3 regions of the Micromonospora chalcea genome follow, and region 1 is predicted to be linked to each of the others. Evidence: riboswitches for the same ligand, from Rfam matches in the RefSeq annotation. Region 1 holds a riboswitch; each other region holds the start of a gene.
The links. A riboswitch is a leader RNA that binds a small molecule or an ion and turns the genes downstream of it on or off. The one in region 1 is predicted to bind cyclic di-AMP.
Positions count from the first base shown of each region.

Region 1 (3,209 bases):
GCTCCGGCAACAAGCTCGCCAACCCCGGCTTCGAGTCGGGCAACGTGAGCTGGACCGCCTCGTCCGGCGTCATCACCACCGACAGCGGCCAGGCCGCCCACGGCGGCTCGTACAAGGCGTGGCTGGACGGGTACGGCTCGTCGCACACCGACATGCTCAGTCAGTCGGTGACGATCCCGGCCGGATGCCGCGCGACGTTCAGCTTCTGGCTGCACATCGACAGCGCGGAGACGACCACCGGCACCGCGTACGACAAGCTCACCGTCAAGGCCGGCAGCACCACGCTGGCCACCTACTCCAACCTGAACAAGGCCACCGGCTACGTGCAGCGGTCCTTCGACATCTCGTCGCTCGCAGGCACCACGGCGACCATCTCGTTCAGCGGCGTGGAGGACAGCTCACTGCAGACGTCCTTCGTCGTCGACGACACCGCGGTCACCCTGAGCTGACCGTGGCGTAGCGCGGCCGGTCGTCGTCCTCCCGGCGGCCGGCCGCATCGTCGTGCCGGGCGGTGCCGCGTCGCGCGTGGCCGCCGCCACGTGCCGGGGCGGCGCCGCGTCGTGCCGGGCCGTGTGCGGTCGGGTCAGGCCGGACGCCCGGCCTGGGACGCCGTGCCGCGGTCGCGGTGGATCCGCGCGGCCGCCTCGTGCATCGCGCGACCGAACAGCTCGGCCTGGTCACCCATGCTGCCGAGCCGGGCGGCGAGCGCGTCGGCGTCGGCCCGCGCCGACGCGCTGACCCGGGCGTCCAGCTCGGACAGCGCGGCGTTGGCGGCGGCGGTGACATGTCCGCACAGGACGTCGAGGGGCTCGCCGGCCAAGTCCGGGTCGATCGTCACGGAATCCAGCCGGCCACCCTGAACGGCGACCGCGCGGACCCGGCCGTCGGCTGCGGTGCCCTCGGCGCGCAGCAGGTCGCCCGGCTCGCCGTCGGCGTGCTCCGAGGCCCGGGAGCGCATCGCGGTGAGCGCCTGCTGCGTGCGGGTCAGCAGTTCGTCGATGCTCGCGGCCGCCGAGAACGGATCGTTGGTCATTTCCGCGCTTTCTTCACGTCTGAGCCGATCATCGTGACCCTAGCAACCGGCTCCGACGAATCGCGGTCAGCGGCCGTCACGGGTGGCGTCCGGCGCCGCGAGCAGGCCGGACACCGGCGGCGCGGCGTGTCGCGGGCGGCCGGCCGCCCGGCCGGGTCGAACCGGCCGGGCGTCCGGACCAGATCAGCGCAGACGCAGCCGCTGACCGGGGAAGATCAGGCCGGGGTCGTCGCCGACCACTGCCCGGTTGCGCTCGTGCAGGGCACGCCAGCCACCGTCGACGCGCTGCGCCACGGCGATCTCCGACAGCGTGTCCCCGCGCCGGACCACGTACGTCCCGGCCGACGGCTGCGGCGCCGCAGTCATCGCGGCCCGCTCCGGCGCGGCCTTGCGCGTGGCGGCCCGCTTCGGGGCGGACTTCTTCGAGGTGGCCTTCTTAGGGGCGGCCCGCTCGGACCGGGTCGCCGCGGCGTTCGCCGAGCCGCCCTTCTTGCCGCAGGTCGGCCACGCGCCGATGCCCTGGCCGCGCAGCACCTTCTCCGCGACGGCGATCTGCTCGGACCGGCTGGCCAGGTCGGCGCGGGCGGCGTACTTCTGGCCGCCGTAGCCGTTCCAGGTGGCGCGGGAGAACTGGAGCCCGCCGTAGTACCCGTTGCCGGTGTTGATCTTCCAGTTGCCGCCGGATTCGCAGCGCGCGACCGCGTCCCAGTTGACGCCCGCGCTGGCCGGAGCGGCCGGGCCGAACAGGGTCGCGACGCCGACGACGGCGCCGGTCACCACCGCACCGAGAGCGGTACGGCGACTTCGGGCCGAGTATGCAGTTGACATGTGGATTCCTCCACGCCGACGAGGTGAGCTGTCGGGTTCGGGCCGAGGAGCCCGGCCGCCGGTGGCGGCTTCACCCCGAGGTGACGATGCACCGTGGAACGTGTGGTTCCCCCGCTCCCGCGCGAGGTTCGGTTACCGGGGCCGGCGGCGGGATTTGGCGTTTCCGGCCCGCGGTGCCCGCGAATGCGAACGAAACCGACGCTAAGGACGGTTTGCGGCGATCGTCCACTTCTTGTGACGGTGTTCACCCGGCCGGGCTACCACCTGTGGAGCTACCGTGGCAGGGCCGAGCAAGATCACGGGAGGGCGGAACGGATGACCGATCACGGACACGAGCTGACCTTCGGCGGCTTCATCACCCCCGCCGCCGGGCAGCCCGACCAGGTGGTGGCGCTGGCCACGCTCTGCGAACAGGTCGGGCTGGACCTGGTCACGTTCCAGGACCACCCGTACCAGCCGGGCTTCCTGGACACCTGGACGCTGATGTCCTACGTGGCCGCCGTCACCGAGCGCATCCGGCTGGCCGGCAACGTCCTCAACCTGCCGCTGCGCCAGCCGGTGGTGCTGGCCCGCAGCGTGGCCAGCCTGGACCTGCTCACCGGCGGCCGGGTCGAGATGGGACTCGGCGCGGGCGCGTTCTGGGACGCGATCGAGGCGACGGGCGGGCGGCGCCTGTCCCCCGGCGCGGCGGTCCAGGCCCTGGACGAGGCGATCCGGGTGATCCGCGAGGTCTGGGACACCGACCGGCGCGGCATGATCCGCGTCGACGGCGAGCACTACCGCGTGGTCGGCGCCAAGCGCGGTCCGGCACCCGCTCATCAGGTGGGCATCTGGGTCGGCGCGTACAAGCCGCGCATGCTGCGCCTGGTCGGCCGCGCCGCGGACGGCTGGCTGCCCTCCCTGTCCTACCTGCCGAAGGGCCCCGACGAGCTGCCCGCCCTGAACGCGCTCGTGGACGAGGGCGCCGAGGCCGCTGGGCGCGACCCGGCCGAGATCCGCCGCATGCTCAACGTGAACGGCACGTTCGCGCGCTCGTCGGCCGGCTTCCTGGCCGGGCCGCCGGCGCAGTGGGCGGAGGAGCTGGCCGGGCTCACGCTGGAGCACGGCATCACCACGTTCATCCTCGGCAGCGACGAGCCGCGCGCGATCCAGATCTTCGCCCAGGAGGTCGCGCCGGCGGTCCGCGAACTCGTCGCCGCCGAGCGCACCGCGCCCGGCAGCGGGGCCCGTGCGGTCGCCGACGACACGGCCGCCACCGGCGGCGCGGCCACACTGGCGGTCACCCCCACCCCCGACCCGGGGGTACGTCTGAGCGCGCGCCGCCCCTGGGACGAGTCGACCCGGCCGA
Region 1 covers NZ_CP118233.1:1,496,425-1,499,633, forward strand. Annotated here, with positions in the region: gene PVK74_RS07020 (M4 family metallopeptidase) at 1-449, shown strand, start outside; gene PVK74_RS07025 (YbaB/EbfC family nucleoid-associated protein) at 584-1,033, opposite strand; gene PVK74_RS07030 (transglycosylase family protein) at 1,217-1,861, opposite strand; cyclic di-AMP (ydaO/yuaA leader) riboswitch at 1,860-2,005, opposite strand; gene PVK74_RS07035 (LLM class flavin-dependent oxidoreductase) at 2,177-3,209, shown strand, end outside.

Region 2 (3,209 bases), 3.0 Mb from region 1:
CGCCCCGGGTCGAGGTCGGCGACAAGATCGTCCTGGTCGAGCTGATCGACCCGGCCGATCCTTCGGTGAAGTCCTACAACATCGCCGAGCACCAGCGCGGCACACCGCTGATCTGGCTGCTGGTGCTCTTCGCCGCCGCGATCGTGGCGTTCGGCCGCTGGCGCGGGCTCGCCGCGCTCGGCGGCCTGGCGGCCAGCTTCGCCATCCTGCTCGGCTTCGTGCTGCCCGGCATCGGTGGCGGCCAGCCGCCGCTGCTGGTGGCGATCGTGGGCGCCGCGTTGATCATGTTCGTGGTGCTCTACCTGACGCACGGGATCACCGCGCAGACGTCGGTGGCGGTGCTCGGCACGCTCGGCAGCCTGGTGATCACCGGCGTGCTCGGCCTGCTCGCCACGTCCGCCACCCACCTGACCGGCTTCGGCAGCGAGGACGCCACCACGCTGTCCATGTTCCAGGGCGACGTGGACCTGCACGGACTGCTGCTGGCGGGCATCATCATCGGCTCGCTGGGCGTGCTGGACGACGTCACCGTCACCCAGGCGGCCACCGTCACCGAACTCGCGCACGCCAACCCGGGGCTGTCCCGGCGGCAGCTCTACCGGGCGGCGACCCGCGTCGGCCGGGCCCACATCGCGTCCACCGTCAACACCATCGTGCTGGCGTACGCGGGCGCGTCGCTGCCACTGCTGCTCCTGCTGGTCGCCGACTCCCGCCCGGTGAGCCAGATCCTCACCAGCGAGTTCCTCGCCCAGGAGATCGTCCGCAGCGCGGTGGCCACGCTCGGCCTGATCGCCGCCGTACCGCTGACGACCGCACTGGCCGCGATCGTGACCACCGCCGGACGGCGCGCGCCCGGTCCGGAGCCGGCGTCGCCCGTGCCCCCGCCGCCCCGTCCGCCGGCCGGACGCGACGACGCGCTGGAGGCGCTCGGCGGCGGAAAGAGTACGGAGGCGACATGGTGACACTCCGCACGGTGACCATCGATTTCAAACGCGACGCTGGTCACGGTGCGCCACGGCGAAATCTCGCTATTGGTCGGCTTCCGGACGTAGATCCGCAGGAGTGCTGTCGGGTAACCTCGCTGCCGGTCACCGCCGAAGGCGCGCACCGGCGCCAGCGGTGCCGCCGCCCAATCGCCTGCGGGCGAGCCGGGGAACCAGGTACATGGGGTGAATCCGCGCGAGCGGTAGGGGCCACTTCCGTCCCGAACCCGTCAGCTAACCCGGTCGGCGGCCGACGGAAGGGAACACTGTGACGCCACCCCTGCGCCGCTGGCTGACACCCCTGGTGGCCGTGCTGGCCTCGCTGGCAGTGCTGGCCGGGCCGAACTCGGCGACGGCGGCCCCCGCCGCGGCGGCCCCGAAGCCGTCCGGGCACGAGGAGGACGGCGAACCACCGCTCATCACCGAGGCGATCGACAGCGCCAACCGGAACTTCCTCCAGGCGAAGGCGAAGCTGGCCAAGTCGCAGGACCGCCAGCGGCGGCTGGCCGCCGAGGTACAGGCGGCACAGGCCGAACTCGAGGCGCTCAGCCCGCAGGTCAACCAGCTCGCCGCCCAGTCCTACCGGACCGGCCGGATGGGCGCGATGGCGATGCTGCTGGAGAGCAACTCGCCCGACTCGTTCGTCCGCCGCGTCAACGCCCTGGACGAGCTGAACCTCCTCAACGCGCAGCGCCTGGCCGCCATCAACGCGGTCAAGAACCGCGCCGAGACGGCCAAGATCGCGCTCGACGCCGAGGTGCGCGAGCAGGAGAAGCAGAAGAACGCGATGGAGCGCGAGAAGGTGCAGGCCGAACGCGCCCTCAAGCTCGTCGGCGGCCTCGGCTTCACCGGCGGCCTGGTCGACGCCACCTCACCGGTCGCCAAGATCGGCCCCGGCCGCACCGCCGACGGCGGCTGGAAGGCCGAGTCGTGCAGCGAGAACGACCCGACCACCTCGGGCTGCATCACGCCGCGGACGCTGCACGCCTACAAGGAGGTCCGGCGCGCCGGCTACACGCGCTTCGTGGGCTGTTACCGGCCGGGCGGGCCATGGGAGCACCCCAAGGGCAAGGCGTGCGACTGGTCGCTGCAGAACAGCGGCTTCTCACCCTGGCACAACAACGACACCCGCAAGTACGGCAACGACGTGGCCGCCTTCCTCATCCGCAACGCCGACCGGCTGGGCATCTACTACGTGATCTGGAACCGGCAGATCTGGTTCCCGGCCACCGGCTGGAGGTCGTACAGCGGGCCGTCGAACCACACCGACCACGTCCACATGTCGATGCTCTGACCTGGACGCAGCAAGAAGGGGCCGCCCCCGTGGGCGGCCCCTTCGTCGTCCGGCGCTCCGGTCAGCCGGCCAGCGCCGCGTCCGCGTCCGCCGGCGACGAGGGAGCGGGCAGTGACGCCGGGACCTGCGCCACTGTCCGCACCTCGCCGCCGGAGAGCCGGTACGACATCCCCGCCACCGTGCACCGGCCCGCCGCGACCCGCTCGGCCAGCACGGAGGACCGGGCCAGCAGCGTCTCCACGGTCTGCGCGATGTGGACGTCGATGATGCCGTCGAGGTCGTCGATGCCCTGCCGGGCGGCGCGCAGCAGGCTGGGCGAGACCGCGTCCACCACCGCTCCCAGGTGCCCGGCCGGAGCGGCGCCGGTCCGGACCCCCTCCCGGGCGGCCTGGACCGCGCCGCAGGAGTCGTGCCCGAGCACCACCACGAGCGGCGTGCCCAGCACGGTGACCGCGTACTCGACGCTGCCGAGCACCTCGGGCCCGGCGGTGTGCCCGGCGGTACGCACCACGAAGAGGTCACCGAGACCCCGATCGAAGATGATCTCCGCGGCGAGCCGCGAGTCGGAGCAGCCGACGATCACCGCGAAGGGGTGCTGGCCGTCGGCCACCGCCGCCCGGTGCCCGGCGTCCTGATTCGGATGCTGCGGCACACCGGTGACGAACCGGTGGTTGCCGGCACGCAGCTCGGCGAGCGCCTGCTCCGGGCTTCTCGGCGTCATCTGCCTCACCTCGTCTACCTGCGGAACGACCAGGCCGGACGGCCTCGCGACTTCACGGTCACACGGCGTCAGGGGCACGTCAAGATTCGTGATACGCATTTCATACTTTCCCGTGCCGGCCCGCGTCCGATTCGGGTCGGCAGCGTCGATGGCCATAGCATGGCCACCATGGCGACGACACCAGGTGAGGACGGGAGCCGCCGCAACTGGA
Region 2 covers NZ_CP118233.1:5,312,078-5,315,286, reverse strand. Annotated here, with positions in the region: gene PVK74_RS23935 (YibE/F family protein) at 1-962, shown strand, start outside; cyclic di-AMP (ydaO/yuaA leader) riboswitch at 1,117-1,247, shown strand; gene PVK74_RS23930 (coiled-coil domain-containing protein) at 1,252-2,277, shown strand; gene PVK74_RS23925 (carbonic anhydrase) at 2,339-2,998, opposite strand; gene PVK74_RS23920 (helix-turn-helix transcriptional regulator) at 3,158-3,209, shown strand, end outside.
Region 2: it holds a riboswitch for cyclic di-AMP, as region 1 does, so the genes downstream of both, PVK74_RS23930 (coiled-coil domain-containing protein) here and PVK74_RS07030 (transglycosylase family protein) in region 1, are expected to answer to the same signal.

Region 3 (3,209 bases), 1.2 Mb from region 1:
TCGAGTACGCCGGGCGGCGTCGCCCGGACTGACACGCGCACACGCCGGCCGGTCGGTCCGCGACACGCCGTGCGGCGGTGCGTCAGTGGGGGTTCGGCGGTAATTTGTACCCGTGCTTCCGATCGCGCTCACCTGCCCCGTGTGGTGGGTGGCGCGCTGGACCGCCCGGATGCTCGCCAGTCTCGCCGTGGTCGTCGCCTGTTCGTTCGGCGCGGCCACGCTGCCGACCGCCGCGGCCCCGGCCGCCGCGCCCGGCCCGGCGTACGTGAGCACGCCGGCCGCCCCGCGACCGGAATCCGACCGCGCCGCCGAGCGGCAGGCCCGTCCCGACGGCGCACCCGCGCCCGCCGCACGGGCCACCGACACGCTCCCGAACGACCCGCAGCCGGTCCCGGCCGGCCGGATCACCGCGCCGGTCGGCCTGCGGGCCCCGCCCGCCCGCTGATCCGCCCACGGGCCGCGCCCGTCACCGCACCCACCGAACGTCATCCCGCACCCGCCCTTCGCCGGCCCGGCAACCCCGCGCCGCGCCCCGACCGGCCGTGCGGAGTCTCCCGCCAGGTTCTTCCCGTGAGGTGCCGACCATGTCGCAGACCGCTCTCTACCACTTCCTCACCGCGGTCCCCGAGGCCGCCGCCATCTGGTCCTTCCTGATGCTGCTCGCGTTCGGCCTGCTCGCCGCGCTGGTGGCCCGGCCCGAGCGCGACGGCGTCGCCGAGGCTGCCGCCGATCCGGTGGACCAGGACGCCGCGCGCCGCGACGACCTCGTCCGGTACGCCGAGGAGGTGGCGGTGGCCGCCGCCGGGGCCGCCCAGACGGCCCGTCGCCGCCGGGAACGGTGGCTGGCCGCGCAGGACGAGGCGGAACGCGCCTGGACCGCGTACGACGAGGCGGACAGCGCCGCCCGCCGCCTGGCCGGGGCCGCCGCGCTGGCCGCCCCGCGCACCCCGCGCACCCCGGCGGAGTACGCGGCCCGGGAGCGCTGGCTGCACCACGCCGCCATGACGGCGCACTGGCGCGGCGACCTGTCCGCCCGGCAACTCGCCGACGTGCTGGCGCGCCGCAACGGGTGGGACCCGCGCCGGCACCCGGCCGAGCAGGAGATCGTGCTGGCCCGGGCCGTACGGGACCGGCGCCGGGCCGGCTGGGAGAGCGCCGCCGAGCGGGAGCGGCAGGCGTGGCGGGACGCCGAACTGGCCGCCGAGGCCGCCCGTACGCTCGCCGCCGAGGCGTACGCGGCCACCCTGGCGGTGCGGCCCGCCCCGGTGTCCCGCGGCGCGGCGACGATCCCCCTGCCGGTCGGCGCGTTCGTCCGCAACGCCCGCTGGCGTCCGGCCCGGGTCGGCTGAGGCGACCGAATTGTTACCCGGAATGTGGTGAGCCGGCTCACCCCCGGCGCCGAAACGGGCGTGGAGCGCAGAACGGGCCAATGAGCCGCGCCATTGCCGGTCACGCGCTCGCCGTCTGTCCCCTTTTCGCCTCCCGGGCGCCGTCACCACCGCTTGTCCCATTGAGTGAAGTGAGTAACCGGCTGTTCCGAAATCCGTTACCGGGGATCATGTTTACGCAGGTGGGAGCGCTTGGCAGGGGCAGTACCCGCCGGTAGTGTCGGCGCGTCCGGTGCGGTAACCGATCGCAGAAGGCGACGCCGCGCCGACCCGCCTAATCGTGTCATCACGAACCGGGGAACCATGAGCACCATCGGGGTGAATCCGCGGCCACTGCCGCGGTAGGGCGTACTTCCCGCCCGAATCCGTCAGCTAACCCGGTCGGCGGCCACGGAAGGAGTCCCATCCTCGTGCCCACCCCTCGATCGTCCCCCCGCCTCCACGGCTCCGCGGTACCCGCGCTCGCCTGACGCGACCGGCAAACCGCCCCTGGGCGCCCGGCATCGCGGGCGTACCCGTTCCCCCGGCCCATCCGGCCTGCCAGCACGTGTGAACCCCTCCACGTGCCGGGCCGGCGTGTGCCGATCACGCCCCCCGTGGAGGATTTCGTGAAGCACCACCTGAAGCGTCAGCTGCGGCGGATCGCCACCGAACGCCCGTACCAGATCATCGCCGGATCGGCCGCGGCGCTCGTGCTGGCCGCCGGCGCCGGCACCGCCCTCGCCGCCGGTGAGGACGCCCCGGTCCAGCAGGAGAACACCGCCTCGGTCGCCGAACTCGGCGCACGGCTCGGCGAGCCCGCCAGCCGCAGCGAGGCGCGTATCGGCGTCCCGCCGGCGTCGCCGAGCGCCGAGCCCAGCAAGTCGCCCAGCGCCTCCCCGTCGGCGAAGAAGGCCGCGGCGGACCCGGACGTCACCAAGGCCGCGCCGAAGCCGCCGTCGAGCAAGACGCTGGACTACGACTACCAGGCGCAGATCAACTACTACTACTGCGGCCCGGCCGCCGTGCGCAACGCGCTCAGCGCCACCGGCATCGAGCGCAGCCAGGACGCCCTCGCCGGCCCGCTCGGCACCACCGAGATGGGCACCAACTCGGCCGAGGACACCACGCGCGTGCTCAACCAGCAGGTCAAGGGCAACCCGTACCGGACCCGGATGATTCCCGGCTCGGCCAGCCCGGCCCAGATGGACCGGCTTCAGGCCGACGTGGTCGAGGCGATCAGCAACGGCCGGGGGGTCGTCGCGAACGTCGCCGGCACCGCCACCGACACCAACGGCGGCTGGCACTCGTTCCCCGGCGGCCACTACGTCGCGGTGATCGGCTACAAGGACGACGGCCGGACCGTCCGGATCGCCGACTCGGCCGACCCGTCGCTGCCGTCGTACTGGCTCACCACGATCGACCTGGCGCACTGGATCGCCAGCCGCGGCTACTCCGCCTGACCCTCCGCACCCCCGGAAGGCCGGCACCCCTCCCGGGGCGCCGGCCTTCCCCGTCCCCACCCGCCCTGGCCCGCCGCCCTCTCGGCGCGTCGATCTTGGACTTGTGGCGCCTGGTATGCCCGGCTCGCCCGCTATGGAAGGCACCACAACTCCAAGATCGGCGGCGAGGGCGAGGGCGGGGGCGGGGGCGGGGTGGGGCGTGGGGGCGGGTCGGGCGGGTTCGGTCTCGCGTGTCCGGGGCGGGCGGTGGCAGACTGCGCCAATGGGCGATGCGACGGGGAACCGGCACCTGATTCTCCTGCACGGCATGGGCGCCACCGGCGAGGTGTGGCTGCCCTGGGCGCCGCTGCTGGAGCGCCGCTGGCCCGGGCGCTGGCTC
Region 3 covers NZ_CP118233.1:269,151-272,359, forward strand. Annotated here, with positions in the region: gene PVK74_RS01250 (acyltransferase family protein) at 1-32, shown strand, start outside; gene PVK74_RS01255 (hypothetical protein) at 113-445, shown strand; gene PVK74_RS01260 (hypothetical protein) at 585-1,349, shown strand; cyclic di-AMP (ydaO/yuaA leader) riboswitch at 1,650-1,790, shown strand; gene PVK74_RS01265 (C39 family peptidase) at 1,997-2,830, shown strand; gene PVK74_RS01270 (alpha/beta fold hydrolase) at 3,093-3,209, shown strand, end outside.
Region 3: it holds a riboswitch for cyclic di-AMP, as region 1 does, so the genes downstream of both, PVK74_RS01265 (C39 family peptidase) here and PVK74_RS07030 (transglycosylase family protein) in region 1, are expected to answer to the same signal.